One region of the Pseudoalteromonas sp. 20-MNA-CIBAN-0454 genome, then DNA from elsewhere that is predicted to be linked to it. Evidence: predicted binding sites of a transcription regulator. Region 1 holds the regulator's gene; each other region holds the start of a gene.

The links. The regulator MetJ, encoded in region 1, represses methionine synthesis genes. The targets are predictions, from matches to a motif close to TAGACGTCTAGACGTCTA.
Region 2: metA (homoserine O-acetyltransferase MetA) is a predicted target of MetJ. The motif match lies at 4,553-4,570, and genes of this name have one in related genera.
Region 3: metK (methionine adenosyltransferase) is a predicted target of MetJ. The motif match lies at 4,655-4,672, and genes of this name have one in related genera.

What each region holds. Positions count from the first base shown of each region.
Region 1 is NZ_JBEOOB010000002.1:133,942-144,990, reverse strand. Features, by position in the region: gene hslU (ATP-dependent protease ATPase subunit HslU) at 1-105, opposite strand, end outside; gene hslV (ATP-dependent protease subunit HslV) at 117-635, opposite strand; gene AAEZ22_RS01665 (SPOR domain-containing protein) at 715-1,242, opposite strand; gene priA (primosomal protein N') at 1,263-3,449, opposite strand; gene rpmE (50S ribosomal protein L31) at 3,706-3,921, shown strand; gene AAEZ22_RS01650 (malic enzyme-like NAD(P)-binding protein) at 4,465-5,706, shown strand; gene metJ (met regulon transcriptional regulator MetJ) at 5,805-6,125, opposite strand; gene metB (cystathionine gamma-synthase) at 6,325-7,563, shown strand; gene metL (bifunctional aspartate kinase/homoserine dehydrogenase II) at 7,569-9,914, shown strand; gene AAEZ22_RS01630 (penicillin-binding protein 1A) at 10,005-11,049, opposite strand, start outside.
Region 2 is NZ_JBEOOB010000005.1:36,313-47,361, reverse strand. Features, by position in the region: gene cyoC (cytochrome o ubiquinol oxidase subunit III) at 1-319, shown strand, start outside; gene cyoD (cytochrome o ubiquinol oxidase subunit IV) at 319-678, shown strand; gene cyoE (heme o synthase) at 688-1,572, shown strand; gene AAEZ22_RS03645 (histone deacetylase family protein) at 1,727-2,635, opposite strand; gene ettA (energy-dependent translational throttle protein EttA) at 2,722-4,395, opposite strand; gene metA (homoserine O-acetyltransferase MetA) at 4,636-5,583, shown strand; gene AAEZ22_RS03630 (homocysteine S-methyltransferase family protein) at 5,573-6,652, shown strand; gene metH (methionine synthase) at 6,665-9,295, shown strand; gene AAEZ22_RS03620 (Sbal_3080 family lipoprotein) at 9,432-9,920, opposite strand; gene AAEZ22_RS03615 (transposase) at 10,058-11,032, shown strand.
Region 3 is NZ_JBEOOB010000004.1:2,992-14,040, forward strand. Features, by position in the region: gene AAEZ22_RS02680 (NRAMP family divalent metal transporter) at 36-1,208, opposite strand; gene hpf (ribosome hibernation-promoting factor, HPF/YfiA family) at 1,421-1,777, opposite strand; gene ppnP (pyrimidine/purine nucleoside phosphorylase) at 1,979-2,293, opposite strand; gene tkt (transketolase) at 2,479-4,470, opposite strand; gene metK (methionine adenosyltransferase) at 4,774-5,925, shown strand; gene AAEZ22_RS02705 (hypothetical protein) at 6,078-6,629, shown strand; gene AAEZ22_RS02710 (5-formyltetrahydrofolate cyclo-ligase) at 6,650-7,246, shown strand; gene rpiA (ribose-5-phosphate isomerase RpiA) at 7,299-7,952, shown strand; gene serA (phosphoglycerate dehydrogenase) at 7,962-9,191, shown strand; gene AAEZ22_RS02725 (TMEM175 family protein) at 9,296-9,874, opposite strand; gene AAEZ22_RS02730 (aq_1923 C-terminal domain) at 10,125-11,049, opposite strand, start outside.

The DNA.
Region 1 (11,049 bases):
CCAGCGGTTACGCAGTGCAATAGCAACGGCTTTTTTAGCTTTTGCTTGACCAATAATGTGCTGATCTAGCTCGTGAACAATTTCTCTTGGGGTCATAGCAGACATAGCGGTTCCTGTTACAATTCTTCGATAGTTTGAAAGTCGTTAGTGAATACGCAGATATTGCCTGCAATGGTTAGGCTTTTTTCTACTATTTCGCGAGCACTTAAATCGGTGTTTTCCAGTAAGGCAGTTGCTGCCGATTGGGCAAAGTTACCGCCACTGCCAATGGCAATTAAGTCATTTTCTGGCTGTACTACATCACCATTACCGGTAATGATTAAAGAGGCTGTTTCGTCGGCTACAGCAAGCAGTGCTTCGAGCTTGCGCAAAGCGCGATCGCTGCGCCAGTCTTTGGCCATTTCAACCGCGGCTTTAGTGAGGTTACCTTGGTGCATTTCTAGTTTGCTTTCAAAGCGTTCGAAAAGGGTGAAGGCATCAGCAGTACCGCCGGCAAAGCCAGCAATTACTTTGCCATTATAGAGGCGTCGAACTTTACGGGCATTGCCCTTCATTACTGTATTACCAAGCGAAACTTGGCCGTCGCCGCCAATTACAACATTGTTGCCGCGGCGTACACTTACGATAGTAGTCATATTATTCCTCATCATCGAGCTGCAGGGGCAACTCGTAAAAAACGATTATGAAGAGGTTATATGGGTGAATGGTTTATTTTCAAGTCCAGCCCCAAATTCCGCAGCCGACTATTTTTACACGTTTAAGTTTATTTTTATCGCTCTCAGCTTGGCGCTTGGTTTTATAGGGGCCTAAGCGTACTTTATACCAAATGCCACTGCTGCCTGTGGTCTCTTTTATTTCAGAAATAAGCCCTGCAAAGGCTATTTTAGCTTTTAGCGATTCAGCCTGCGGGTAGGTTCTAAACGAACCGCATTGCATAACGTAAGGGCCTTTTTGTTCAAGTTCTTTTACTTCAACCTGAATTTCGTGGTTTCTAATTTCTTTAATAAACGCAGGCGTACGTGGTACAACAACTTCTACAGGAGTTGTAGGTACAGGGTTAGCTTGTTTTTCAACTAGCTCAGGATCGGCGTTATTTTTAATAAACCATAAGCCATAAGCAAAACCTGCCACCAATAAAGTAACAATTAAAACTAACAGTATTGGAAAGGGTTTTTTAGCGGGCGCTGATTTCGCTTTTTTGCGGTTTGCTGGTTTTTTGTTAATGTAATCGTGCTGTGCCATAGCTTTATTTTGGCCTTAACCTAAATCATGTCTATAGGGTCTACGTCTAGGCTCCAGCGTACTTTTTGTGCAAGTTTGCTAGTGCTTAGATAATCAACCATTTGCGCAAGATATTGGTGCAATACGCGGCGATCTTGCGCTTGAATGTGTAATTGAAAACGATACATACCTGCTACTTTTTCAAGAGGAGCAGGTATTGGACCGAGCAATTGTATACCAGTTACCCCGCTTACTGGAACCAAATCTGTCAAAAAATCGACGACTTGTTTTATATTGTGTCCTTGGGCGCGAACAATGGCCATATTTGTGATTGGTGGTAGGTCTGCATCTTCACGTTCACGCAGTGCAAAGCGAGCAAAATCCTGATAACCATTATTAACCAAATCTTGTAATAGTGGGTGCTCAGGAAAATGTGTTTGCAATAACACTTGGCCTGCCTCACCTGAGCGCCCAGCACGCCCGGCCACTTGCGTAACAAGTTGGGCTAAATGCTCAGTTGCTCTAAAATCACAGGAGTATAAGCCGCTGTCTACGTCTAAAATAACCACTAAACTTACATCGGCAAAGTGATGCCCTTTAGCCAACATTTGCGTGCCCACTAAAATGCGCGCGCCGCCTAGGTTTATTTCATCCAGTGCTTTTTCAAGGCTGCCTTTACGACGAGTAGAGTCGCGGTCGATACGTGTAACAGGGGTTTGTGGAAATTCACTCGATAAAAACTCTTCTATTTGCTCAGTGCCTTTACCATTAGGAAAAATTTGCGTGCTACCGCAGTCGGGGCATTGGTGTGGAACATGATATTGATCGCCACAGTGATGGCAAATCATTTGCCCAATAGCTTTATGAAAAGTGGCACTGGTGCTGCAACGCTTGCATTCGCTTAACCAGCCACATTCATGGCAAATTAACGTGGGCGAAAATCCACGACGATTTAAAAACACCATCACTTGTTTGCCACGTTTTAAATGTTGGCGCATGGTAGCAAGGCTGGCATGGGCAATGCCTGCTTGGTCGGGCTGACCTTTCATATCGAGTAATTTAAATTGGTTATCGGTAGCGGTTTGCGCGCGCTCAGTAAGGCTCAGTAGTTGGTATTTATTATTAATTGCTTTGTGCAGGGTTTCGAGTGCCGGTGTTGCACTGCCTAATATAAGCGGAATTTTATGCTGATATGCACGATACGCAGCTAAATCACGGGCATGGTAGCGCAGCGTGTCTTGCTGTTTAAAAGACGAGTCATGTTCTTCATCAACCACTATCATGCCGAGCTTTAAAAATGGCAGAAAAATACTCGAACGTGTGCCTATTACTATGGCGCAGCTGGCTTTTTCGCAAAAACGCCAGGTTTGTAAGCGTTCATTATCGGTTAAAGCTGAATGCCAAAGCATAATGGGGGTGTCGGGAAAGCGGCGGCGAAAGCGGTTAACGGTTTGCGGGGTTAAGCCTATTTCGGGCACTAATACTAGTGCTTGTTCGCCGCGCTTTAGTACTTCTTCTAAACATTGTAAGTACACTTCTGTTTTGCCGCTACCGGTTACACCTTCTAATAAAAAGCTGCTAAAACCGCTGCTTTGATTAATTGTGGTGCAGGCAACCGCTTGCTCTTTGTTAAGTGTTGGTTTGCTACCCACTGTTGGGGCTACACTTTGCCAGTGGTTATCATGCTCAATTGACTGCGTTATGAGTGCCTTATCTATTAAGCTATCAATGGTTTTTTTACTAAAGCCCAAAGCTTTTAACTCGGTTAATGACGACTTGCCTGATTGCGATAGCTGCTTTAGTAAATTAAGTTGAGTCTTAGCTTTTAATGACGGCAGCAGCGCGCCTTTTTCCGTTAGGGCTACCATATTAATGCTGGTTTTATCAGGCGATTCGCCTTGGCGTAGTGCGCTTGGCAATGCAATATGAATGGTTTCACCCAGCGGGTAGCAATAATAACGGGCAGTAAAGCGCAGTAACTCTATGTGCTCTGCAGATAAAATTGGCGTATCGTCGATAATTTCAAAAATTGCCTTTATTTTGTTTTCAGGCACTTCGGTTGTTGTTTTAAGCGCTAAAACCACGGCTACTTTACGTTGATTACCAAAGGGTACTAACACCCGCATTCCGGGTTTTAATGGCGCAGAAGCTTCACCAAGCTGGCTATCTACTTTATAATCAAAGGTGCGCGGTAGTGGAACTTTTATAGCAACTTCAACAAAATACATAGTAACTCAACTGTTAAAAAAATAATGGGGGAGGGCGTGCTAATACTTGGCCCTAATGTACTAAAAATACAGCTAAAAACCTACTACCAAATAACCTTGTTTACTCAAAATGGTTATTTTTTTAGCAAAAATACTAATTAATGCTTGTGTGCTTGATGGTTGTTGGATAAAATCCGCCACCAATAAATTTGTTTTAACGACGTATGGTGCCAGACTCCGGGTTTGGAGAGCGATGCGGCCTTAACTAGAGGTTTCTATGAAAGAAGGTATTCACCCTAAGTACGAAGTAATTTCTGCAACTTGTTCATGTGGAAACGAATTCGAAACTAGCTCTACTCTGTGTAAAAATATTCACCTAGACGTTTGTTCTGCGTGTCACCCGTTTTACACTGGTAAGCAAAAGATTTTAGACACTGGCGGACGTGTTGATCGTTTCAACAAGCGTTTCGGTGCACTTGGTAGCAAAAAGTAATTATTGCTATTTAGTTAAAAAAAGCATCTTAGGATGCTTTTTTTATGCCTAAAAATCCTTAACTTCCCCCTAACCTCGCTAGTTTTAAGTTTATTGCTTTTGCATAACTATTTCCTGTTCTTATTCTCGGTATGCATAAACCTTTGCAGACAAATGACCTAATATTCTCTATATTTTTAATAGCTAAATTTTAAACTCGGTTTCTAAAAGTAGCCAACATGAAGCTATGTGTTGTTAAAGCAGAATAAATAATCGCTTTTAGCTGATTTTATTCACATTTTAAAAACGCTGTTTTGTGAATAATACTTTTAACTAAAATAAGCTTGAAAAGTGCCTTTTAGCACAATTTATATTTATGAAAAGTAGCGATGTTTTTATCGAAGTTGCTGAAAATTCGCTTAAAATTAACAGATCTAGCATATAACAGGATAGACCTGATATTGCTTGGAATTTAAAAATAATAAGGGTATCGTACTTTAAGGCATGTTAAGTGTCGCTTTACTCCCTCTCACTTTAACTTAAATTGCAGGATATAATCGCGTTATGTCGGACTTTCGTGAACAAGCACTACATTATCACTCTCACCCCGTTCCAGGTAAAATCAGCATTGAGCTAACCAAGCCTGCAGAAACGGCTCATGATCTCGCTTTAGCTTATAGCCCCGGTGTAGCTGAGCCGGTGCGTGAAATTGCTGCTGACCCTGTAAATGCCTATAAGTACACAGGTAAAGGTAATTTGGTTGCAGTGATCACCAATGGTACTGCTATTTTAGGTTTAGGAAATTTAGGGCCTTTAGCGTCAAAACCGGTAATGGAAGGCAAGGCGTTGTTGTTTAAGCGTTTTGCAGGCATTGACTCAATTGATATTGAAGTAAAACACCGCACTACCGAAGACTTTATAAATACTGTGGCTAATATTGCTGATACTTTTGGCGGTATTAACCTTGAAGATATTAAAGCACCAGAGTGTTTTGAAATTGAAAAGGCGCTTATTGAACGCTGTAGTATTCCTGTTTTTCATGATGATCAGCACGGCACGGCTATTGTAACGGCTGCAGGTATGATAAATGCGCTGGAAGTGCAAGGCAAAGATATTGAAGATGCAGTTATTGTATGTTTAGGTGCCGGCGCTGCAGCGATTGCTTGTATGGAGTTATTAATTAAGTGTGGTGCACTGCGTGAACATATTTATATGCTTGATCGTAAAGGTGTTATTCACACTCGCCGTGATGATTTAAACGAGTACAAACAGTTATTTGCTAACAATACCGATAAGCGTACATTACAAGATGTAATTGAAGATGCTGACGTATTTGTTGGTGTGTCGGGCCCTAACTTATTATCGGCCGATGATTTAAAATTAATGGCAGCAAAGCCAGTCGTATTTGCTTGTTCGAACCCAGACCCTGAGATTGATCCGGCACTGGCACACGGCGCACGAAGCGATTTAATTATGGCAACAGGGCGCTCAGATTACCCTAACCAAGTTAATAACGTGTTGTGTTTTCCGTTTATTTTCCGTGGTGCACTTGATGTGCGTGCTAGTGAAATTAACGATGAAATGAAAATTGCAGCAGTTGAAGCTATTCGTAGTATTGCCAAAGAGCCGGTTCCGCCAGAAGTACTAAAAGCTGCCGGTGTCGATAAGCTAGCGTTTGGTGCAGAGTATATTATTCCTAAGCCTATGGACCCGCGTTTATTGCCGCGTATTGCTAAAGCAGTTGCATTAGCAGCCATTGCTTCAGGCGTAGCGCAAATAGAGCTGCCAGCAAACTATATGGAATAAGCAGCATTATGTTGCTCGGTATTAAGTTACTTCAGTGTAATTTATAGCCATAAAAAAACCTCAGCATGGCTGAGGTTTTTTTGTTTAAAAGCCGCTGTTTAGTCTTCGTTTAAAACAGGAACTTCTAAGCCCATTTCTTGCATTATTTTTTTCACTTCTTCAGGCACTTTTTCGGCGTTATCTTTACGTAAATCATCATCGTTAGGTAACGGTTGCCCAGTAAACGCATGCAAAAATGCTTCACATAATAGCTCGCTATTAGTTGCATGGCGTAAGTTATTAATTTGCCTACGGGTTCGTTCATCGGTTAGTACTTTTAATACATTTAGCGGGATCGAAACGGTGATCTTTTTAACTTGCTCTGATTTTTTCCCGTGTTCTGCGTATGGGTGAATATACTCGCCATTCCATTTTGCCATAAGATGTATCGTTGCCTCAGATTATTAATTGCTCACCCTACTAAAAAATAGCGCGAATATGCGTGAAATTCTATCGATTTAAACAAATTAGTCAAATACTTGTTGCACAGATGGCTAGGTGTTTAAATGTTTTGACTTCTTAAGTTGAATGAATTACTGTTTTAGACGTCTAAACATCTAAATAAAGCAGGTAATAAATATGAGTGAAAAAAATAAAGCGACAATTGCAGTTCGCAGTGGTGTCGATGCTGATAAGCACCATGGCGCGGTTGTGCCTCCGCTGTATTTATCAACCACTTATTCGTTTGCCGACTTTGATACAAAACGTCAATATGACTATGGCCGCAGTGGTAATCCAAATCGTGATACTTTAGCCCAAGCACTCAGCGAACTCGAAGGTGGTGCTCGCGGCATTATTACTGCAACAGGAATGGCTGCCGTACACTTAGCCACTCAGCTGCTTAATAGTGACGATACGTTAGTGATCCCCCATGATTGTTATGGCGGCAGCTATCGCTTATTTACCTCATTACAAAAGCGCGGCCTATTAAAACTCGAAGTGTTAGATTTAACTAAACCAGAAAGTTTGCAGCAAATTTTAGTAATCAAACCTAAGTTAATTTGGATAGAAACCCCTAGTAACCCTATTTTACGTTTAACTGATATTAAAGCAGTAACCGATATTGCGAAACAATGCGGTGCTTTGGTAGCCGCAGATAACACTTTTTTATCGCCTGCATTACAAAACCCGATTAAATTTGGCGTTGATATTGTGGTGCACTCAACCACTAAGTACATAAATGGCCACTCAGACGTGGTTGGCGGTGCGGTTATTGCTGCAACTGACGAACTAGGTGAAGAACTGGCTTGGTGGGCAAATAATATTGGTATAACGGGGGCACCGTTTGATAGTTACTTAACTTTGCGTGGCTTGCGTACTTTAAATGTACGCTTACGACAGCATCAAGAAAATGCCTTAGCTATTGCTAAGTACCTTGAAAGCTCAAAATTTGTTAGCCAAGTATATTACCCGGGGCTAGAGTCGCATCCACAACATGAATTGGCTAAAGCACAGCAACTTGGTTTTGGTGGCATGGTTAGTTTTGACATTAAAGGTGATGTAAATGACGCAGCTGCATTTTTAACAAACCTTAAAACATTTAGCTTAGCTGAATCTTTAGGTGGCGTAGAGAGCTTAATATGCCACCCAGCAACAATGACGCATGCAGGAATGGAAGCCGAGGCTCGTTTAGCCGCTGGCGTTGGCGATACGCTTATTCGTGTGTCGGTAGGTATTGAAGATGTAGCAGATTTATTAGCAGACTTTGATCGGGTATTTAATTTAGTGCAACCAGGTCAGCACAATAACGCAGGTAAAGCAGGCGCTAGCGCAAGTAGTAATGTTAAATTGAGCGCTGCTCACCCGGCGTTGTGGTAATTAATATGACTAATAATATTCATAAGTTTGGTGGTTCGAGTTTAAGCTCAGCCGAGCGCTATAAAAGCGTTGCAAAAATAATTATAGGGCAAGCTCAGCCCGGTGATTGTGTAGTGGTATCGGCTGCAGGAAAAACCACAGATACATTAGTAAAACTGTGGCAAAGTTATCAGCAGCACGATACTCAAGCGCTCGCTGATATTGTATTGCAATTAAACAATCATCAAAGTGATTTAATAACGCAGCTACTGCAGGGCGATTTAAAGCGCAGCGCTTTAACCACTCTAAATGAAGAGCTAAGTTTAGTTGCTAAATTAGCGAGTACTGATCAGTTGCAAGAAGCGGCGCTACTCGCCTATGGTGAGTTGTGGTCAGCTCGTTTGCTCGCAGCGTATTTGCAGCAACTTAATGTTGCTGCATGCATGCAAGACGCAAGAGGCTTGTTTACGCTAAGTGATGGACAATTATTGCATAGCCAAAATACACAGCAGTGTAGTGAGCTTATTAGCCAGCACAAAATTAACGTGGTAACAGGGTTTATTGCGGCTAATACCCAAGGCGATACGGTCACTCTTGGTCGCAATGGTAGTGATTACAGTGCAACCTTATTGGCAAGTTATTGCAATGCTAAACAAGTATATATTTGGACCGATACACAAGGGATATTTAGTACCGACCCACGTAAAGTTAACAAGGCCATTAAATACGCTAAGGTATGTAGAGCGCAAGCTAACTTATTGGCAAGATTAGGTAACCCCGTTTTACACGCTAAAACATTATCGCCACTTAAAAATACCGATATAAAGCTTGCGGTGCGCAGTAGTTTTGACGTGCAAGCAAGCTCTACAAATGTAGTGAAAGAGGGCTGTGTAAAACAAAAACGCTTTATTACTACATTAGAAAATATAGATTTACTTAGTGTTGAAGGGCTAGTTGAGGGTGAGGTAACTCAGGTTAGCCAGCTTATTCAACATAGTTTGCATCATTTTAGTAGCGCGGGTGAAACTTACCTAATAGTACCGGCAGTAGCGACCCATCAAGTAGTTAGTTACTTTGCAGGAAGAGCCAATATTAGCGAGTCTAACCTACATGGTTGCGCGCTAGTTGCTCCTGAGCAAGATATAAACTCATTGAGTACTCAGGCACGCGAGTTGCTCAATTTGCATAATATTGAACCTCGCTTTGTGCATCAAGATAGTGGTTATGTATTGCTACTGACGGATCAGCTTATTGATAGTGATGTGCTTAATGTGCTGCACGATAAACTGATCACTAAAGGCCAAGAAATTGCCTTAATAGTGGCAGGGCTTGGTAACGTAGGGGATGTATTTGTTAGCCAACTATCGGCGCAGCTAGCACGCTTATCAACCGACTTTAATATTAAGTTAGTGGGATTAGCACGTTCGCAAAAACTGCTATTTAATCCCAGCGGCATAAATGTACAGCACTGGAAGAACCAATGGCAGTTAGAGGCTGTTGACTATAGCAGCCAAGATTTATTAACCGCTATTGGCCAGCTTGATTACGAGCATAAAGTGGTTATAGATATAACCGCCAGCGAGCAATTTAGTCAGTTATACCCAGATTTTGTTGCGCTTGATTGTCATTTAATTAGTGCTAATAAGTATGCTGGTACCGCGCCAACTCCTTGGTATAAAGCGTTGCAGCACAATATTGCGCAGCGCAATTTATATTGGCGCTATAACGCTAGTGTGGGTGCCGGTTTACCAATTAATTTTGCCCTTGCAGATTTACAAAACAGTGGCGATAAAATAACACGTATAGAAGGTGTTTTTTCGGGTACGTTATCGTGGTTATGTAGTATGTATAATGGCGCAACTGCATTTTCTGAGTTATTACTTGAAGCGCAACAAATGGGTTTTACTGAACCCGATCCGCGCGAAGATTTATCGGGGCGAGATATGCAGCGTAAGCTACTTATTTTAGCGCGAGAGTTAGGGGTTGAATTAGACCTTAACGACATTGCCTTAGCGCCGTTAATGCCCGATGAGCTAGCACTAGGTAGCTGGGATGACTTTTTAGCTAATAAACATAAGCTCGACACTTTTATTGAAGAGCATGCACGCAATGCAAAATTACAAAACGCGGTACTTCGTTATACAGGTTTACTGAGTATTGGGCACGATAGCGTAACGGCCAAAGTAGGGTTAGCGTATGTTACGCCCAATGACGCATTAGCAAACTTAACCCCGGGTGATAATATTTTTGTTATTAACAGCCAGTGGTACAGCAATAATGCCTTGATTATACAAGGCCCAGGTGCTGGTAAGGAAGTGACTGCAGCAGGCGTTCATTCTGACTTATATTGGCTGATAAAAAACTTAAAGTAATAATTAAATAAAACAAAAAACGGCAACCTAAAGAGGTTGCCGTTCTTTTAGCGTAATTAACCATTTAGCTAATGAGAGATGTGCTTATGGTTAAAATAGCTCTTCTTCTGTTTTGGTGTTTTCTTCAAAAATATCGCTTGGCTGCGAAAGCACATAACTAGTTGGGGTAGTGCCTTTTTCAAAGTATTCAAAGCGGCTAGTGTAATCATTTTTGTGGCTTAATAAGCCAGTCGCTAAATCAATACGAATAGAAACTAATCCTTCAGGTGGTTCAATTGGCGCTTCTGGTTGCCCATCAAGAGCTGCCCTCATAAATTCATTCCATGCCGGTTGAGCTGTTTTAGCGCCCGATTCAGCCCCTGTTATTTGACCACTATCAAGGTTGTTGTTATAAGCAGAACGACCTAGAGTATTGCCAGGGTTGTCAAAGCCAACCCATACTGAGGTGAGTACATTGCGGTTAAAACCACTAAACCAAGTGTCAACAGAATCGTTTGTGGTACCTGTTTTACCCGATAAATCACGACGCCCTAAACGCTGTGCTCGCCATGCAGTCCCCGTCCAGCCTGTTTTATTGCTCCAGCTTCCGCCGCCCCAAATTGCGCTGTTCATAGCGTCTGCAATTAAAAAAGCATTTTGTTTAGAAATAATACGTGGGGCACATTGCACTGTTTGCTGCGCTTTTTCACCTTGCTCAGTATTTTCTATCGTTAGGCTGCTGTTATTTTCGATAGCGAGGGGCTGCGTGTTCTCATCGCAGGCTAGGGCTGGGTTTGCTTTAAATAACACTGTACCAAAGGCATCTTGAATTTCAGATATAAAATACGGTTCTATTAAATGCCCGCCATTAGCAAACGCGCTCATACCACGAGCAAGTTCTAATGGAGAAATGGAAGCACTACCAAGCGCTAAAGATTCACTGCGGTTAATGTCTTTATTATCAAAACCAAATTTAAGTAAATGATCAGCAGTACGTTGCAAGCCTACACCACGTAGAAGACGAACCGAAATAACGTTTTTAGATTGCGCCAATGCGCGGCGAATACGAATTGGGCCATTATAAACTGCAGGGCTGTTTTTTGGGCGCCATGCAATACCTTGGCTTTTATCCCATTGATTAATTGGAGCGTCGTTT
Region 2 (11,049 bases), on a different contig from region 1:
AATATGGTTAGCGGTTACTTTTTGTTTAGGTGTGGTGTTTATTAGTATGGAAGTTTACGAATTTAATCACCTAATTGTGCATGGCAATGGTCCACAAAAAAGTGCTTTTTTAACCTCGTTTTTTGCATTAGTTGGCTTGCATGGTTTACACGTAACCGCAGGTTTAATTTGGATGAGTGTAATGATGATTGAAGTTGCTAAACGTGGCTTAGGTAAAGCAACCGTAACGCGTTTGAGCTGCTTAAGCTTGTTTTGGCACTTTTTAGATATTGTGTGGATTTGTGTATTCACCCTAGTTTATTTAATGGGAGCAATGTAATGAGCCACAGCGAAACACATGCTTTAAAGCAAATGCAAAATGAGCATCACCACGATGAATCTCATGGCAGTGTTAAAAGTTATTTAATTGGTTTTGTATTGTCGGTAATTTTAACCGCTATACCATTTTATATGGTAATGAGTGGCGACTTTTCAAAAGCAACCACGCTTTACAGCATTATTACTCTAGCCGTAGTACAAATTTGGGTACATTTAAAATACTTTTTACACCTTAATTTTATTACCGAAGATGGCCGTGCAAGTACCTTCTCGTTTTTATTCAGTGCCCTAATTATTGTTATGGTGGTTGGGCTATCTGTTTGGATTATTTACGAATCTAACGCAATGATGATGTATTAGGAGCTAAAGATGTTTCGTCGTTATTTATCAGTAACTAAGCCAGGTATTATTATGGGTAACTTAATCAGCGTAGCGGGCGGGTTTTTACTAGCCTCCCGCGGTGATATAAACCCATGGCTAATGGTTGCTACCTTAATTGGCTTATCGCTAGTGGTTGCATCAGGTTGTGCTATTAATAATGTGATTGACCGAGATATAGATATTGCCATGGCGCGTACTCGCACCCGGGTAACAGTAACGGGCGAAATGTCTGCAATGGCTGCTTTATGTCATGGGGTGGTATTGGGGATTATAGGCTTTGGTTTATTAATAGCTTATACCACTCCTGCAGCAGTATTTTTTGCCGTCTTTGGTTACTTTATTTATGTAGGGGTTTATAGCCTTTACATGAAGCGTAACTCAGTTTATGGCACTTTTATTGGCAGTTTATCGGGGGCTGTGCCACCGGTTGTTGGTTACTGCGCAGTATCAGGGGAGTTTGATATGGGGGCATTAATTTTACTGGTAATGTTTAGCCTGTGGCAAATGCCGCACTCATACGCCATTGCTATTTTTCGCTTTAAAGATTACCAAGCAGCGGGTATTCCTGTATTACCTGTAGCGCAAGGTATTGATAAAGCAAAACGCCATATTGTGCTTTATATTGCCATATATGCCTTGGTTGTAATGCTGCTACCTATTAGTGGTTATACCGGTGCTGCTTTTATGGCGGTTGCCTGTATTACTAGTTTTTGGTGGCTGTTAATGGCGCTGCGGGGCTATCGTCGTAATATAGATATAAGCGGCTGGGCGCGTCAAGTATTCGCGTTTTCAATTATTAATATTACCGCACTTAGTATTGCTATGGCGGTAGATTATCAAAGCATAGCGCCGCAGTTACTCGTACTTAGTTAATTTAATCATACCTAATTAATACACCTAGTTAATAGTACCGAGTTAATAGTACCGAGTTAATTCCAAAGTTAACAAAGGCTCTGAGATATTCGAGGAGCCTTTTTTCGTTTTAACGCCCGCTGCAATATGTATTTATACCAAAACTCTAAAACTATTAAAAACGTGCTGCTTGCTCAACTACAATGCCATGACGCTGAGCTAAACGCTGGTGATCTCTGTCGTAACCGCCGCCAATAACCGTAGCTACCGGAGTGTTGTGCTCAAGGCAGCGTTTAAGTACGAGATGGTCGCGCTGCTCTATACCTTGCCAGCTAATATCGAGTTTGCCTAAACCGTCTTGTTGCCACACATCAACTCCCGCATCGTACAACACTAAATCGGGGTTTAGCTCTTTGAGCAAAAATTGCAGGGTGTCGTCAACTATGCCTAAATACTCAGCGTCTTGCATATTGTTAGTTAAACCAATATCTAAATCGCTAGGGGATTTACGAAACGGAAAGTTTTTTTCGCAATGAATCGAGCAGGTATACGCATAAGGCTGATGTTGCAGCATGGCCGCGGTGCCATCGCCTTGATGTACGTCTAAATCAAAAATAAGTACATTAGTAACCTCACCCGACTCAATTAATGTTTGCGTAGTAAAAGCCAAGTCGTTAACCATGCAATAGCCTGAGCCAAAATCAGTATGCGCGTGGTGTGTACCGCCTGCTAAATGGCATGCCATACCGTGTTTAAGGGCTAAGCGAGCGGTTTGTAGTGTACCTTGTGGGGCTGTAAAGGTACGCGCCATTAGCTCTTTTGACCAAGGTAGACCAATACGGCGCATGGCTTTTTCGTCTAATTGATTATGATATAGGTCGTGAATATAGTTTTCGCAGTGTACTAATTCTAGTGCCTCTGGCGTACCTAATAACGGCTGTACTAAGTTATCGCCAACTAATCCTAACTGCTTAACGTGCTGGTATAAATGTGCAAATTTACTCATTACAAAGCGATGTTTAGGATCAAAGCTAAACGAGTAATTAGGATGATAAACTAACGGCAAGTGAGGATTTAGGGTCATAAAATTCTATTTGTAGTTATAGTTATAAAACAAAAGCCCTACATAAATGCAGGGCTTAATTATTGCCTAGAGCTTAAAATTAGCTATTAACCAATCTTTTTGTACTTAATACGCTTAGGTTGAGTTGCCTCAGCACCTAACGTCTTTTTAAGCCACTCTTCGTACTCAGTGTAGTTACCATCAAAGAAGTTAATTTGGCCTTCGTCGCGGTAATCTAAAATATGTGTAGCAATACGGTCAAGGAACCAACGGTCATGCGATATACACATTACACAACCAGGAAACTCTAAAATAGCGTTTTCTAGTGCACGTAGTGTTTCAACGTCCAAGTCGTTAGTTGGCTCATCGAGTAGTAACACGTTACCGCCAGCTTTTAATAACTTAGCAAGGTGTAAACGGTTACGTTCACCACCCGATAGGTCTTTAACAAATTTTTGCTGATCGTTACCTTTAAAGTTAAAACGGCTAACGTAAGCACGGCTTGGGAACTCAAAATTACCAATTTTAAGTACGTCTTGCCCGTCAGATATTTCTTGGAAAACAGTTTTGCTTTCGTCCATACCGTCACGGAACTGATCAACCGTTGCAATGTGTACGCTTTCACCTATGGTGATGTTGCCGCTGTCTTGCTGTTGCTCGCCGCTGATCATTTTAAACAGTGTTGATTTACCCGCGCCGTTAGCACCAATAATGCCCACAATGGCACCTTTTGGCATGCTAAAGCTTAAATCGTCGATTAATACACGGTCGCCAAAGCTTTTACGTAAGTTAGTTATTTCAAGCACTTGATCCCCTAAACGTGGGCCAGGCGGAATAAACATTTCGTTGGTTTCGTTACGTTTTTGATAATCAGACTGCTGCATTTCGGTAAACTGCGCCATACGTGCTTTTGACTTAGCTTGGCGGCCTTTAGGGTTTGAACGAACCCATTCAAGCTCTTGCGCAATTGACTTTTGACGTGCTTTTTCAGATTTTTGCTCTTGTTGTAGGCGCGCATCTTTTTGCTCTAACCACGAAGAGTAGTTACCTTCCCATGGAATACCTTCACCACGGTCAAGCTCTAAAATCCAACCTGCTACATTATCTAGGAAGTAACGGTCATGCGTTACCGCCACAACTGTGCCTTCGTAATCGTGTAAGAAGCGCTCTAACCAGGCAACCGACTCAGCGTCTAAGTGGTTAGTTGGCTCATCGAGAATAAGCATGTCTGGTTTTTCAAGTAACAGTCGGCATATAGCAACACGGCGGCGCTCACCACCCGAAAGGTGCTCAATTTTAGCATCCCACTCAGGTAAACGTAGTGCATCGGCAGCGCGCTCTAAAACGTTGTCTATGTTGTGACCATCGTGCGCTTGAATAACCGCTTCAAGCTCGCCTTGCTCTTTTGCAAGTGCGTCAAAGTCAGCGTCTTCCATGGCGTATTCGTTATACACTTCGTCAAGGCGTTTAAGCGCGTATTTAACTTCGCCAACAGCTTGCTCAACGATTTCGCGTACGGTTTTGCTTTCGTCTAAAACAGGTTCTTGCGGTAAGTAACCAATTTTAGTGCCTGGTTGTGGAAAGGCATCACCTTCAAAGTCTTGGTCAACACCGGCCATAATACGTAGCAATGTTGATTTACCAGAGCCGTTTAAACCAAGCACACCAATTTTAGCGCCCGGGAAAAAGTGTAACGAGATGTCTTTTAAGATAGTGCGCTTAGGTGGCACAACCTTAGAAACTCGACTCATCGAGAATATAAATTTATCAGGTAAAACCATGGAAAAAACCTTCAAATAATAATAAAAATTACAATGCTCTATTGTAGTGGTTGACGGGTGAGGCAGTCAACGAATGGCCAATTTTAAACCGACAAACAAACTATAAAGTGCACAAAAACGATTATAAAATAGGATGAAAAAATTTCATTTGGATATTTAGACATCTATACATCTATTGGTTGATATTTTTTCTTATCTGTTCATAATAAGTTTTCGGTTTTGATGAATAGGAGTAAAAGGATGCCAATTACAGTAAAAGACGAGCTACCAGCTATTGCTCGCCTGCGCCAAGAAAACGTATTTGTAATGCCACAAACTCGTGCAAAAACGCAAGAAATTCGCCCCATGCGTTTGGCTATTCTTAACTTAATGCCTAATAAAGTTGAAACCGAAGTACAGTTTATTCGTTTGCTTGCCAATTCGCCCTTGCAAGTAAATGTAGAACTACTGCGTCTAGACACTCATCGCAGTAGCAGTAATTCAGAGCAGCACCTAGACACCTTTTATCGTTATTTTTCAGAAGTAAAAAACAATAACTACGATGCATTAATAGTTACCGGCGCGCCGCTAGCGCATTTAGAGTACCAGGATGTAGCTTATTGGGATGAGTTTACCGCAATTTTAGATTGGGCTGAGCAGCATGTTACGTCTACACTTTTTTCGTGTTGGGCAGCGCATGCAGCGCTTTATCATCATTATAAAATAAAGCGCGATTTAAAAACCGATAAACTGTGCGGCGTATTTACGCACCAATGTTACTTTGAACATGGGGCGTTAACGCGCGGCTTTGACGACACCTTTTTAGTACCGCATTCGCGTTATGGCCATGTAGATGTAAATAAAATAAATGCTTGCAATGAACTAGTTGTGCTAGCGGGTTCTAAGAAAGTAGGTGCTTACTTAGTTAAAAATAAGTCGGGCAGCCAAGTGTTTATTACCGGCCACCCAGAGTATGACGCCGACTCGTTAAAAGCTGAATACCAACGCGATTGCGAAAAAAGCGACAATGCGCCCAAGCCCGAAAATTACTTTCCAGATGATGATGCAACTAAACAACCTTCAAAAACGTGGCAAAGCCATGCTTTTTTACTTTTTTCGAACTGGTTAAATTATTACGTGTACCAAACTACACCCTATGATATTAATTTAGTTAGCCAAGACGTAAGGACTAACAACTATGCCGAATAACCCTCTTAATAATGACCAAAATAAGCACGACGAACTAAGTGCAGCGTTAAAAGAGCGAATTTTAATTTTAGACGGCGCTATGGGCACTATGATCCAAGCACACCAATTAGAAGAGCAAGACTATCGCGGTGAGCGCTTTAAAGATTGGCATGTACTTATTCGCGGTAATAACGATTTACTAAGCCTTACGCAGCCTAAAATAATTACCGATATTCATCGTAGCTTTTTAGCTGCCGGTGCCGATATTATCGAAACCAATACCTTTAACTCCACCACCATTTCGATGGAAGATTACGACATGGCTAATTTAAGCCGTGAAATAAACCTAGAGTCGGCAAAATTGGCACGGCTACTTTGCGATGAGTTTAGTGCTAAAACACCCGAAAAACCACGTTATGTAGCGGGCGTACTTGGGCCAACGTCAAAAACTTGTTCATTGTCGCCCGATGTAAACGATCCGGGTTATCGTAATGTTACCTTTGATCGTTTAGTTACTGCCTATGTAGAATCGACCTTGGCACTGATGGAAGGTGGCGCCGATATTATTTTAATCGAAACCATATTCGATACCCTCAATGCTAAAGCTGCATCGTTTGCAGTAGAGGAAGCGTTTGAGCAAGCAGGGCGCACATTACCAGTTATGATCTCCGGCACTATTACCGATGCCTCTGGGCGTACGCTTTCGGGGCAAACTACCGAAGCCTTTTATAACTCTATTCGCCATATTAAACCGCTTTCTATAGGCCTTAACTGCGCCTTAGGCCCAGATTTACTGCGCCAATATGTGCAAGAGTTGTCGCGTGTATGCGAAACCTTTACCTCTGTGCATCCAAATGCAGGCTTGCCTAACGAATTTGGTGGCTACGACCTAGAAGCAAAAGAAATGGCAACCGAAATTATTGATTGGGGAAAGTCGGGCTTTATTAATATTGTAGGTGGTTGCTGCGGCACCACACCTGCGCATATTCGCGCCTTTGCAAAAGGGCTTGAAGGCGTTAAGCCACGCCAATTGCCAGAAATTGAAGTACGCATGCGTTTATCGGGCCTCGAAGCCTGTAACTTAAATTAAGGAGCCGCCAACATGACTCAAAAAATAGCTGTATTTACTAATGTCGGCGAACGTACCAATGTAACCGGCTCCGCCATGTTTAAACGTTTGATCATGGAAGAAGACTATGAAACCGCGCTAACTGTTGCCCGCGAGCAAGTAGAAAACGGCGCGCAGGTAATTGATATAAACATGGACGAAGCCATGTTGGATTCAAAAGCCGCCATGGTTAAGTTTTTAAATTTAATTGCCTCAGAACCCGACATTTCTCGCGTACCTATAATGGTCGACTCCTCTAAATGGGAAGTAATAGAAGCCGGTTTAAAGTGTATTCAAGGCAAAGCCATTGTTAACTCAATTTCGTTAAAAGAAGGCGAAGAGCCGTTTATTCGTCAAGCCAAAACCATTAAACGTTTTGGTGCAGCGGCTGTAGTTATGGCCTTTGATACCGACGGCCAAGCCGCCACCGCCGATAGAAAGTTTGAAATATGTGCGCGTAGCTATAAAATATTAGTAGAAGAAGTTGGCTTTGCGCCCGAAGATATTATTTTTGACCCAAATATATTTGCCGTAGCCACAGGGATAGAAGAGCACGACAACTACGCAGTCGAATTTATTGAAGGCACACGGCGCATAAAGCAAAATTTGCCGCACTGTAAAGTGTCGGGTGGGGTGTCGAATGTGTCGTTTTCGTTTCGCGGTAATAACCCAGTACGTGAAGCTATTCACTCAGTATTTTTATATCACGCTATTCAAGCGGGTATGGATATGGGGATTGTTAACGCGGGGCAACTGGCGGTTTACGACGACATACCAGAAGAACTACGCAAAGCCGTTACAGACGTAATACTCAATACCGACCCCGGTGCAGGCGAGCGTTTAGTAGAGCTTGCGCCTAAATACTCAGGTATGGCACAAGCCGAGCGCGTTGAAGATTTAGAATGGCGCAGTTGGAGCGTTGAAAAACGCCTTGAGCATGCCCTTGTTAAAGGAATTACCGAATACATAGAAGTAGATACCGAAGAGTGCCGGGCTGCTGCCGCTAAACCTATTCACGTAATTGAAGGCCCGTTAATGGACGGCATGAACGTAGTAGGTGACTTATTTGGTGCAGGTAAAATGTTTTTACCACAAGTAGTTAAATCGGCCCGTGTAATGAAGCGCGCCGTAGCCTACCTAGACCCCTACATTGAGCTTGAAAAAGAAGAAGGTTCAACCAACGGAAAAATTGTAATGGCCACGGTAAAAGGCGACGTACACGACATAGGTAAAAACATTGTTGGCGTAGTACTGCAATGTAATAACTACGAAGTAATCGACTTAGGCGTAATGGTGCCTGCTGATAAAATACTGCAAACCGCAATCGACGAAAAAGCTGATATTATTGGTTTATCGGGGCTAATTACCCCATCGCTTGACGAAATGGTACACGTAGCCAAAGAAATGAAACGTCGTGGTTTTGAACTGCCGCTGTTAATTGGTGGTGCTACTACATCAAAAGCGCACACCGCCGTTAAAATTGAGCCTCAGTACGATAAAGGCGTAGTGTATGTGAGTAACGCCAGCCGTGCAGTGGGTGTGGTTTCAAACTTATTATCGAAAGAGCACAAAAGTGACTTTTTAGAAAAAACACAAGCCGAGTACGTGAAAGTACGCGAGCAACAAGCGCGTAAAAAACCACGCTCAAAACCAGTGACAATTCAGCGTGCTCGCGATAACGCTGCAAAACTCGATTGGGATAACTACACACCACCAGTGCCTAAACAGCTTGGCGTGCAAGAGTTTAAAAACGTATCAATTACTACTTTGCGTAAATACATAGATTGGACGCCATACTTTATGACCTGGTCAATTGCTGGTAAATACCCGCGCATAATGACCGATGAAGTAGTTGGCGAGCAAGCGCAAAGCTTATTTAAAGACGCCAACGACATGTTAGACGACCTTGAAAAAGCAGGCAGTTTGCAACCACTGGGTGTAATTGGTTTATTTCCGGCAAACCGCGTTGGCGACGACATAGAAATATACACAGACGAAACACGCAAAGAGGTGTTAACTACCTCGTGCCATTTACGCCAGCAAACCGAAAAAACCGACTTTGCTAACTACTGCCTAGCTGATTATATAGCCCCAAAAGGTACGCCAGATTACTTTGGCGCATTTGCAGTAACGGGGGGGTTGGAAGAAGACGACCTAGCTAATGCGTTTGACGCCCAGCAAGACGACTACAACAAAATAATGATTAAAGCCGTTGCCGACAGGCTCGCCGAAGCGTTTGCCGAGTACCTACACGAGCAAGTACGTAAAGAATACTGGGGTTTTGCACCAGATGAAAACTTAGAAAACGATGAGCTAATACGTGAAAACTACCAAGGTATTCGCCCTGCGCCAGGCTACCCAGCGTGCCCAGAACACACCGAGAAAAAGAAAATTTGGCAGTTGCTCGACACCGAAAAACGTATTGGCATGCAGCTAACCAGCTCGTACGCCATGTGGCCAGGGGCTGCTGTTTCGGGCTGGTACTTTTCACACCCAGAGGCAAAATACTACGCAGTAGCCGCAGTACAACGCGATCAAGTAGAAGACTACGCTAAGCGAACTAATATGACGTTAGAGGAAGCTGAAAGATGGCTATCGCCTAACTTGGGGTATGAGCCGGAGTAAAAGCGAAGCGGTCAGCTATCAGTAAAACAAAAACGAGCCAAATTAGGCTCGTTTTTAACAACTATTGTGACCAATTAATTCAGTGTCTAGAATTAATTGGCCACAACACATTAATTTTATTATTCAATTTTTTAGATTAGTTTTTGGGTTGGCCACCAAGACAAATCAGTTCATTGGCTTCTTCTTTGCTCAAGTCACTTAGGAGTAAATCTAAGGTGATCTCAGTGCGTCGTTGGGCTGAACCAAACTTGTCAAAACCACCACACTTCACGGTGTCAATTTTTACCAGTGCGATAGTTTGGCTGTTGTCTTTTATCTCAATGTTCAAATAGCGCATATAACTAGCCATGTCCCACCACCAGTTTGCAGAGTAAGTCAGCTTAGGGTTATTTGTTACGTTAGAGTTAGACTGTGAAATATCGACAATTTGATATTTAAAGCCGTATTTATCTAACTTGCCAGCAATGATATGTTTAATTGAATCTTTAGTTTTACCATCATCGATTATTTGTATATTTTTGTTTGTTAAACTTTTTGAATCTAGTTTTTGAAGCTCAACAATTGCATTGTTAGCACAACCAGAGAGTAACAATATTGTAGATATAGCGGTGAAGCATCTTAACATTAAATTAATTTCCAATAATTATATAGATCTTATAAATAATACCATGGTAAAAATTGAACAGACACCCACCTTAATATTTGTAATATCAGTGTAATTAACTATGCTCTTTTTAGTGCAATAATTAAGCAGGGTGTCACATGGCTATCGCAAGAAAACGTCAGGTTAGTTTGGTCGATACAAAATACTACCACTGTATTTCGCGCTGTGTACGCCGTGCATTTTTATGCGGCGTAGACAACTTTACTAATCAATCGTATGAACATCGCAGAGGGTGGGTTGAAAGCAAATTACTTGCCCTCGCTAACGTATTTTGTATCGATGTGTGCGCGTATGCAGTAATGAGTAATCACACCCACTTAGTACTCTATGTTGATGATAAAAAAGCCAAGCGACTAACCGATAAAGCCATTATTCAGCGGTGGCACAGGCTTTGTAAAGGCACTGTACTCACTAACAAATACCTGCAAGGTGAAGAGCTAAGTAAAATTGAATGGCTCTTTCTAAATGAAACAATCATTGAGTACCGAGAACGCTTAGCTAATATCAGTTGGTTTATGCGCTTATTAAATGAAGACATTGCGCGCAGAGCTAATAAAGAAGATAACTGTACCGGACGGTTTTGGGAGGGACGTTTTAAATCACAAGCCCTCTTAGATGAAGCCGCATTAATCGCCTGTATGGCATATGTTGACTTAAACCCAATAAGAGCAAAGGCAGCAACAACACCAGAAACATCAGAGCATACCAGCGTAAAAATACGCATTGAAAGTGCCACTGTAGGTAAGCAACCGAAGCAACTCCTGCGTTTTTCAGGTAAACCCAAAAAGCACATGGCAAAAGGATTACCCTTTGCGCTTAAATCTTACCTTGAACTAGTAGAATTAACCGGGCGTTGTATACGCGAAGGTAAAGCAGGCTATATCGAAAGCAGCACTTTACCCCTGTTACAAAGAGTAAACATTACCCCCGAAAACTGGCTAAAACTCACCACACAATTTAGTCGCGTATTTCATGGTGCAGTAGGTCGCCCAGCGTCGCACGAAGGATACTGCGAACACCTAAACAGAAAGCGGCGCGCCAACGTTAGTAATTGCGAAAAGCTACTGGCTTAAAGCGTTACTTCAAAAAC
Region 3 (11,049 bases), on a different contig from region 1:
CGTTTTACTATGGGTCCTTCGCCTCGCACCTAAAATCACATCATCATCCACACTACAAATGCTACAGAAAAACCGACTAAGTACAGCAATCCTACCCAACTTAAGCTTTTAAGTAGTACGCCGTGTTTAATGCTGGGCTCGGAGCGCACTAGGCTAAAGTTAAGCCATGCAAATATAGGGGTGGTTACAAATGACAGTGTCATGGCAAAGGTAAGCATAGGGCCTAAGGCTGATTCAAAAAATAAAATAACCGCCATACCAGCAAGTGCTTGCAGTATTAGCCATGTATTTAAGCTGTGTTTTGATTGCTTAAAACCAAGTAATTTATGCGATTCGTTTAAAGTACGCGCATAACCATCTAGTACCGTTAATGTGGTGCCAAACATACATAAAAAAGCGATGGCTGATACTAGCGGCCTTGCCCACTCGCCAATGGTAAGTGCGTACATATCAATAAGCTGTTTGGCAAAAGCGACCCCACCGAGTTCTATATTACTGCTTTGCCCGTATTGCACTAATACACCTAAGCTAAAAAACACCAGCGCTAAGCCTGCGGTTAACCAGTAACCCACGTTAAAGTCGAATAAGCCTTCGCGTTTAGATATTGTTTGTTGTGTTTGTTTTTCTTTTAACCACAGTGAGCTAAGTGCGGATATTTCAATGGGGGCGGGCATCCAGCCCATTAGTGCCACCATAAAGCTAAGCATGGCTAACTCATACGGCGAAGGGCCTACATAGTCAGCAGGTGCCATTGGGCCATTACTAAAGGCAATAGCGAGTGCTATTAATGTTGCTAATGTAAGTAGCCCCATAATGCCTTTTGCCACGTTATCTAGCGCTTTAAAGTGCCCTAGCAAAAGTATGGTTAAGCACACGCCAAGTAAAATCCAACACAGCAGTGTTATTTCTATTGTGATAGGTAGTGCGTAATGCAACAAGCTTGCGGTGAGTAATAATACGCCTGCGGTATTAACGATAGCGGCAACAACATTTAGGACAATGAAGCTGTAAAAATAAAATGGCCCTTTGCTTTTATAACCCTCTACTAGGCTATTTTTGGTAGCGAGTGTGTACTCCATGCCAAAGCGAAAAAATGGGTACTTTAAAACGTTTACTACTAAAATAAGCCAAAATAATTGCCAGCCAAATATGGCTCCCGCTTGGGTTGATGCCACTAAATGTGAACCACCAATTGCAGCGGTTGCCATTAGAATTCCCGGCCCCAATGCATTTAAGCGAGTTTGCCAATTTGATACTACAGAGCGCATGTGTGTACTTACTGTTTATTTATAATAATGAATAAATTACAGAGTTTTAACGCAAAATGAAAGCTGAAAAGTATTAATAAATGAGGGGGTAAAACGAAGCTAATAAATAATGGTTTTAGGCCCTAAAAGTTAGGGCCTAAACTCTAAAAACGTTAACGAAGATCCATCTCTTGGATGATTTCGTGTGCAATTTCTGGGGTTGTTATTTCTGGTTTTTCATGCAAATTAGCTTTAATTTGCCCTTTGCGATGTTTTAGTGACGTATCTAGTTTTTTTGCGGCACTACTAATTGCTGGATACAGCACTTCGTTTTCGCCCTTAACCGATATACGTGCACCTTCGTAAATAGTGCTAATTTCCGCTTGAAGCTTGTTGTGAACTTTAGAAAGAATAATGTCGAGCGCGATCAAAGATGGAAAGTGATTCGCTATTTTTGAAAACTTTTCGTTTACGTGTTCTCTAATTGAATCAGTAACGTCAACATGGTGACCTGTAAGATTAATTTTCATTTTATATCCTTTTATGTGTTACTTCATAGTTAGTATTGGGGGCAATATGAATTAACACAAGGAGAAATGTAACTATTTAAGCAAATATTTGTTAGTAAAGCTGATTTAGATCACTCACTGAGCATTAAACATGCAAAAGCCCGCATTATACGGGCTCTTTAAGCGGTTAAATAACATACTAACCGCGTTGTATTTGTGCTATTAATCTGTGTATGAACAGCAATAATCAGCAAAATCGCTTACTTTTACCTTAAAGCTTACGTTTGCATCAACATTAAATGATTCGCCCGCATTAAATGTTTTCCACTCGCTTTCACCTGGCAATAAAATATCCCACTGCCCTGCTAATAATTCCATACATTCTTTTTGGTTAGTGTCGAACACAAACTCACCTGGTTGCATAAAGCCTAATGTTTTTGCTTCACCACTGCCTAATAAAACGGTTCGGCTTGACACTTTGCCATCAAAATACACATTGGCTTTTTTAATTACACTAACATTTTCGAACTTTGACATATTTAGCTCCTGCTAATAATTTAAGATTTTTATTTATAAATTTTATCGCACTACCTTGCCTGATAGCTTACTTTCTTGCAAGGAAAGCAGTATTGCTTTAAGTGAAGTTGTTTCATATTCGTGCATAAAAAAACCCGCAACATATGCGGGTTTTTCAATTGCTTACTTTATTTAATCAAAGGCGATTAAAAAAGTTCGTTTGCTTTGTTTACTATGTTCTCAACAGTAAAGCCAAAGTGCTCAAACAGCTCACCTGCAGGCGCTGACTCACCAAAGGTAGTCATACCTACTACTGCGCCATTTAGGCCAACGTACTTGTACCAGTAATCAGCAATACCTGCTTCTACTGCTACGCGGCGTGAAACAGATGCTGGCAATACACTTTCTTTGTATGCTGCGCTTTGCGTTTCAAAAGCATCAGTACACGGCATAGATACAACACGTACCTTTTTACCTTGCTTGCGTAGTTCGCTTGCAGAATCTTGTGCTAGTTGCACTTCAGAACCCGTTGCAATGAAAATAAGCTCTGGATTGCCGTCGCAGCTAAGGATGTAACCACCCTTTTTAACGTCGCTCAGTTGCTGTGCGTTACGTGCTTGTTGCTCTAAACCTTGGCGAGTAAAGATTAGTGATGTAGGACCGTCTTTACGCTCAATAGCTTGTTGCCATGCAATTGCCGACTCAACTTGGTCACATGGACGCCAGTTGTATAAGTTAGGCGTTAAACGCATGCTTGCAATTTGCTCTACTGGTTGGTGAGTTGGACCATCTTCACCTAAACCAATTGAATCGTGCGTGTATACAAAAATGCTTGGTTGCTTCATTAATGCAGCCATACGTACGGCATTTTTTGCATATTCAACAAACATTAAGAACGTAGCACCGTAAGGAATAAAGCCTTTATGCAGCGCAATACCATTCATAATTGCCGACATACCAAACTCACGTACACCGTAATAAATGTAGTTACCGCTTGCATCGTCGCGTGTTAAGCCTTTAGAGCCATCCCAAATTGTTAGGTTTGAGCCAGCTAAATCGGCAGAGCCACCCATAAATTCTGGTAATAACGGGCCAAATGCGTTTAATGCATTTTGCGACGCTTTACGAGACGCAGGGTTTGCTGGATTTGCTTGCAGCTCTTCAATGTATGCTTGAGATTTTTCAGCCCAATCGCCTGGCAGTTCGTTGTTAATACGACGCTTGTATTCTGACGCTAGCTCTGGGTATGCTTTTGCGTATGCTGCAAATTTTTCATCCCAGCTTGATTCAAGCTGTTGACCTTTTTCTTTGCTATCCCATTGTGCATAAATGTCTGCAGGGATTTCGAATGCATCGCCAGTCCAACCTAAAAATTCGCGAGACGCTTTAATTTCGTCCTCACCAAGTGGTGCACCATGGCAGTCGTGGCTACCCGACTTATTAGGTGAGCCGTAACCAATAATTGTTTTACAACAAATTAGTGATGGCTTATCGGTAACACTTTTAGCTTCTGCGATTGCAGCACTTATAGCATCGCTGTCGTGGCCATCAACACCACTAATTACATGCCAACCGTATGCTTTAAAGCGAGCTGGCGTATCATCGGTAAACCAACCTTCTACTTCGCCATCGATTGAAATGCCGTTGTCATCCCAAAATGCAACAAGTTTACCTAGGCCTAATGTGCCTGCAAGTGAACCAGCTTCATGAGAAATACCTTCCATTAAGCAGCCGTCGCCCATAAATGCATAGGTAAAGTGATCAACAATATCGTGACCTTCACGGTTAAACTGTGCAGCTAGCGCTTTTTCGGCAATTGCCATACCTACTGCGTTAGTGATCCCTTGACCTAACGGGCCGGTAGTAGTTTCGATTCCTGGTGCATAACCGTACTCTGGGTGACCAGGTGTTTTTGAATGCATTTGACGGAAGTTTTTAATTTCGTCTAACGGTAAATCATAACCCGTTAAATGTAATAAAGAATAAATAAGCATTGAACCGTGGCCGTTCGATAATATAAAGCGATCTCGGTCAGCCCACTCTGGGTTTGTTGGGTTATGTTTTAGATAATCGCGCCATAATACTTCTGCGATATCTGCCATGCCCATAGGGGCTCCAGGATGACCAGATTTGGCCTTTTGTACTGCGTCCATTGACAAGACACGAATAGCATTTGCAAGTTCTTTGCGAGATGGCATGAATTCTCCTACCTTAATATATTTTTGCGCGGGTATTTATGTATTCGATTATGCCGCCGTATAACTTGGCGACTAGTGTATAGTCCATTCTTACTTATTGTAGGGGCGGTGTGCAATTAAAAACCCATAATAATAGGTCATTATGAATATTTTTTGAGACCGAAAAGTTATTAAATATTTTATTTAGACGTCTAGGCGTAAAAACACTATGCAAGGTGTTTTGTTTTCGATAAAATACGCCCCTTAATTTTTAAGCGCTAATACCGACGTTTGTGAAGCGCAATATTTGTGAGCAGAAATACAATGGCAAAACATTTATTTACTTCTGAATCTGTTTCTGAAGGTCATCCGGATAAAATCGCCGATCAAATCTCTGATGCGGTACTTGATGCTATCCTTGAGCAAGATTCTCATGCCCGAGTTGCGTGTGAAACTTACGTAAAAACCGGTATGGTTATGGTTGGTGGTGAAATCACTACTAGCGCATGGGTTGATATCGAAGAAATTACACGTAAAACAATTCGCGACATTGGCTACACTAATTCAGATATGGGTTTTGATGCAGATTCATGTGCAATTTTAAACACTATTGGTAAACAGTCTCCTGACATTAACCAAGGTGTTGACCGTACTAGCCCAGAAGAGCAAGGCGCTGGCGATCAAGGCTTAATGTTTGGTTACGCATGTAACGAAACTGAAGTACTAATGCCTGCTCCTATTACCTACTCACACCGTTTAGTGCAGCGCCAAGCACAGGTTCGTAAAAGCGGTGAGCTTAACTGGTTACGCCCAGATGCAAAATCACAAGTTACGTTTGCATACGAAAACGGCAAGCCAGTAGGTATTGATGCTGTTGTACTTTCTACACAGCACAGCGAAGATATTTCACAAAAAGATTTAATCGAAGCGGTGATGGAAACTATCATCAAGCCGGTACTTCCTGCTGAGCTAATTACTAGCGCGACTAAGTTTTTTATTAACCCAACAGGTCGCTTTGTAATTGGCGGACCAATGGGCGATTGTGGCTTAACCGGTCGTAAAATCATTGTAGATACCTACGGCGGCATGGCTCGTCACGGTGGCGGTGCTTTCTCTGGTAAAGATCCATCAAAAGTTGACCGTAGTGCTGCCTATGCTGCACGTTATGTTGCTAAAAACATTGTTGCTGCTGGCCTTGCTGATAAGTGTGAGCTACAAGTATCGTACGCTATTGGTATTGCAGAGCCTACGTCTATAAGCGTAGAAACCTTTGGTACCAGCAAACTAGAAGAAAGCCGTTTAATTGAGCTTATTCGTGAGCACTTTGACTTGCGCCCTTACGGTTTAATTAAAATGCTTGATTTAGAGCGCCCTATCTACCTTCCAACGGCGGCTTACGGCCACTTTGGTCGTGAAGAGTTCCCTTGGGAGCGTACTGATAAAGCAGAAGCACTTCGCGCTGCTGCTGGCCTTTAAGCCAACATACTATTAAAAATATAAACGGCCCTTTTAAGGGTCGTTTTTATATCTAAAGCTTATTATTCAAGCCGTGAAACATAAATCACTCTCGAATTGTTTTGCACTTTCGGTATATACTCGTTTTACTATAAAAGCTTAGGGAATTAAAAATGGCCGACAACTTTCGTGTTACCTTTGTAGGACTCGCTGAGGGCGTTGACAGCAAAGCTGTTACTGCCATGCTTGCTACAAAATTAAAAACGTCAGATGAAAAAGTAGCTCTTTTTTTTAAAGGTAAGCCACTGTTTGCGCCAAGTAATAAAGACAAAGCCCTAAAGCAAGCCAAACTACTTGCCAGCTTAGGTATTAAAAGTAAGCTGCAGGCTGTTACCAACCCTAATAAAAATACTCAACTGACAAGTGCAACGAGTAGCCAGCGCGATGACAGAATTTTTGATGCGCTTGATTACATTACCAGTAGCTTAATTCGCCTTGAAGAAAAACTAGACGAGCTTGAACAGCGCCTACCCGAGGTTGAAGCCACAGCAATTACCGATGAACACATAGAGTGGCAAGACGATGATCTTATGCTTGATGATGAGTTGCTCACGCCACTGCAAAAACGCAGTAATGTGTTGTTATATTCACTCATAGCAACTGTGGTTACTTTGCTTATTTTATTAGCAATATATTTAACCGTCCCTAACTTATTCTCTTTTTAATTACGGGGTGAAATCCTAAAGTGAGCAATAAACGTGCAACAATAAGAGCGTCTGTCCGCGAACTGCGTAATAATTTATCAAGTAACCAACAATTAATTGCCGCCCAATCGCTAAAAGTGAATTTTATTCAATACTTAAATGGCAAAAAAAACACTAAAAAAGAGCATGTTGCCATTTATTTTAGTAACGACGGCGAGTTAGATACCTCATTGTTAATTAATGAATTATGGGATAAAGGGCACACCCTTTACCTACCTGTAATCCACCCCTTTAACGGGGCTAGTTTACTATTTCAGCGTTATGAAAAAAACTCACCCATGAAGGCAAACCGCTATGGTATCTTGGAACCTAAGCTCAATTGTACTCAAATATGCCCGTTACCAGAGCTTGATTACCTACTTATGCCATTAGTGGCATTTGATAACCAAGGTAATCGCTTAGGAATGGGGGGTGGGTTTTACGATCGGACATTGGCGCGGCTACACCAGCAACACTGGCAAAAGCCGCAACTTATTGGTTTAGCACATGAATGCCAAAAAGTAACAGCTTTACCCATAGAATCATGGGATGTGCCACTTAAAACAATTATCACCCCAAATAAAACCTACTGTTGGTAAAGCGTTACTTTGTATACCAGCAGAAATTTTTGACATAAATGAGCATAAAACAATGACACAAGACGAATTAAAAAAAGCAGCTGCTTGGGCAGCGTTAGAGTTTGTAAAAGAGAACATTATTGTAGGCGTAGGTACAGGCTCAACGGTTAATCACTTTATTGATGCACTAGGCTCAATAAAAGACACCATTAAAGGTGCGGTTTCTAGTTCAGAAGCCTCAACTGCTCGTTTAAAAGCGCTAGGCATTGAAGTATTTGAACTTAATGACGTTGATGTTTTAGATGTATACGTTGACGGCGCTGATGAAATTAACGCCCATAACGAAATGATTAAAGGCGGCGGTGCAGCCCTTACTCGTGAAAAAATAGTAGCAGCGGTAGCTAAACAATTTGTGTGCATTGTAGATGACACCAAATTAGTAGCAACCTTGGGTGGTTTTCCACTGCCGGTTGAAGTTATACCCATGGCACGCAGTTACGTAGCACGCGAATTATTAAAACTTGGTGGTGATCCTGTGTATCGCCAAGGTGTAGTTACCGATAACGGTAACGTTATTTTAGATGTACATAATTTAAAAATTACCCAAGCTAAACAACTTGAAACACAAATTAATCAAATTGTTGGCGTAGTTACCAACGGCCTATTCGCAGAGCGTGGCGCTGATAAAGTGATTATCGGCACTAAAAATGGGCCACAAATTAAATAGGATGAGGTTATGAGTAAGGTATCGTTGGCAAAAGACAAAATTAAAATTCTTTTGCTTGAAGGTGTTCACCAAAGCGCTGTTGAAACGCTAAAACGTAACGGTTATAGCAACATCGACTATGTTAAAACATCCTTACCTGAGGACGAGCTAAAAGAACGTATTAAAGACGTACACTTTGTGGGGCTTCGTTCTCGTACTCATATTAACCAAGCTGTGTTAGAAGCTGCTGAAAAGCTCGTTGCGGTTGGCTGCTTTTGTATTGGCACTAACCAGGTTGACTTAAATGCGGCGCGCGAACGTGGTATCGCAGTATTTAACGCACCATTTTCTAACACCCGCTCGGTTGCAGAGCTTGTACTTGGTGAAATACTGTTGCTATTACGCGGTATTCCACAGCGTAATGCTGCTGCACATCGTGGCGGCTGGTTAAAAACCGCAAACGGCTCGTTTGAAGCTCGTGGTAAAACATTGGGTATTATTGGCTATGGCCACATTGGTACCCAGTTAGGTATTATGGCCGAAAATATTGGTATGCATGTTGAGTTTTACGATATTGAAGATAAGTTATCACTTGGCAACGCTAAGCAAGTACATAATTTAACTCAGCTATTACAACGCTCTGATATTATTACTTTGCATGTACCTGAAACCCCACAAACTAAGAACCTTATTGGCACTGCCGAACTTGCGGTTATGAAACAGGGCGCTATTTTAATAAACGCTTCACGCGGTACTGTGGTTGATATTGACGCATTGGCAGAAGCGCTTACCGACAAAAAACTCAGTGGTGCAGCAATCGATGTATTCCCGATTGAGCCTAAATCTAACGATGAAGAGTTTGTATCGCCACTGCGTAATTTTGACAATGTTATTTTAACGCCGCACATTGGTGGTTCAACTCAAGAAGCACAAGAAAACATTGGTATTGAAGTAGCTGGAAAATTAGCTAAATACTCAGATAACGGCTCAACTATTACTGCTGTTAACTTCCCTGAAGTATCACTACCAGAGCTTGCTAATCGTAGTCGCTTACTGCATGTACATCACAACCGCCCTGGCGTATTAACACAAATAAACCAAGCGTTTGCACAGCACGGTATTAACATTGCCGCGCAGTACCTACAAACTGATGAATCAATTGGTTATGTAGTTATTGATGTAGATACCGACCACTCAGAAGTTGCCCTTAAAGAGCTAAGCGCTGTTGAAGGCACGATAAGAGCACGTATTTTACACTAACTAATTTAAGCTTTAGAAAATTTTAAGCCGCGTTTACTTTATAGTAAACGCGGCTTTTTTATTCCCCTGCTTAGCGGTAAAACTAATTAAAATAGGAATATATTTTAATTTTGATTAACTGCCTGCTCTATTCTTTTATCAGGCACTAACCATAGCAGCGCCACTGCCACATATATTACTTGTGCTAACCACGGTGCTACAAATGCTACACCAACTGCCGATAAGTAAAGCGCCATAGACACTTTGACTTTCCAATCTGCGCCGATTGCTTTGCGTAAAACAGAGCTGCAGCCATCTGTTGCCATTATGCTGCGTTGTAAAATATTATACGCAATCGCCGCCATAAACAGCACGGCACCATAAGTCGCGGTAGGTAGCGGCTCAAAGTGATTACCTCCCATCCAACTGGTCGAGAACGGGAATAATGATAACCAAAAAAGTAAATTTAAATTTGACCACAATACCCCACCCGAAACACTGCCAGCAGCGTGTAATAAATGATGGTGGTTATTCCAGTAAATTCCTACGTATACAAAACTTAAAACATAACTAAAAAAGTTAGGGAGCATAGGCACAAGTGCTTCAATTCCTGCGCCTTCAGGTATTTTTAGCTCCAATACCATAATGGTAATAATAATTGCCAACACACCATCACTAAAAGCTTCTAATCGACCTTTTCCCATCTGTAACCCCGTTCAACTTTAAGTAATTAGTTTGAGCCTTAATGGCTATTTAATACGATAAATAACAGCTTTTATAGTAATGAATACTAACGATTAAATAAGTACCGGTAAACTAATTGTTAATTCTTGAGCGTTAACACCTAGTATAAACGTAAAATTTACGCATAAAAAAGCGCGAGTTAAACTCGCGCTTTAATTATGTGCGTCGTACTATTATTTTTAACTGATAGCACGATTGCTAGAGCGACTTTTAGTCGCCTTTAACTTCTAAATTAATGTACTCTACAAGTTTTTCAGGCTGGCCTATTAGCATCATTATTTGTTGGTTAACTTCCATCATAGTTTTGCCTTCAGGTAGTTTTGCCGACACGCTAAATGAATTTAAACCTTTTACAAAGCCGCTAATCGCCTCTGCAATCTCTTCGGTTACTGGCGCTTGCTGTAGTTGCTGCTCAACCATCATTTGCATTTGCTCAACATTCATACCTTGCTTAACAAGCTCACTTTCTAGCAACGCTTTAAGCTCGCCTTGGTTATTAAGTTCAAAGTTAACACTGCGCGGCTCTAACTTACTCATGGCTTTCATTATTAGCGTTTGCTGCTGTAATTCTTGCTCATAAGTTAAAGGCTGGCTGCCCGCTGCTTGCTGCGCTTTACTAATCGCAAGCGATGCATCCATAAGTGCTTGTGTGTTTGCCAGTCCCATATTCATATTAAAGCTAACAATGTCTTTTGCATCTAACTTAACAACCACATCGCTGTCGCCCGACTTTTCATCGTAATCAAGTGATGAATGTAAATCGTAACTGGCCGACGCTAACATAGTATTTGTATCGGCTGGTAATTTAGCCACAAAGTCTTTATTAAATTGAAAGCTTTTTACATCAAATGTAGTGTGTGGTGAAATTTTATCGGTTTCGTAGCCTGTCACTTCAATGCTTTGAATACTGGCAACATTATCGCCTTCAGAACTAATGACTTCCATATTGCTAATTTCTACACTATTGGAAATAACACTAGCCGATAAGTCTGCATACTTAAATGTAGCGCCGGTTTGCTCGCTCACTAGTGCTAGTTGCTTATCTATTTCTGCACGTACTTCTTTAGTGGCTACGTGATTTGCATAACTTACGCCACCAACACCGGCAGCTACAATTGCTGCAGCTATAACTAAC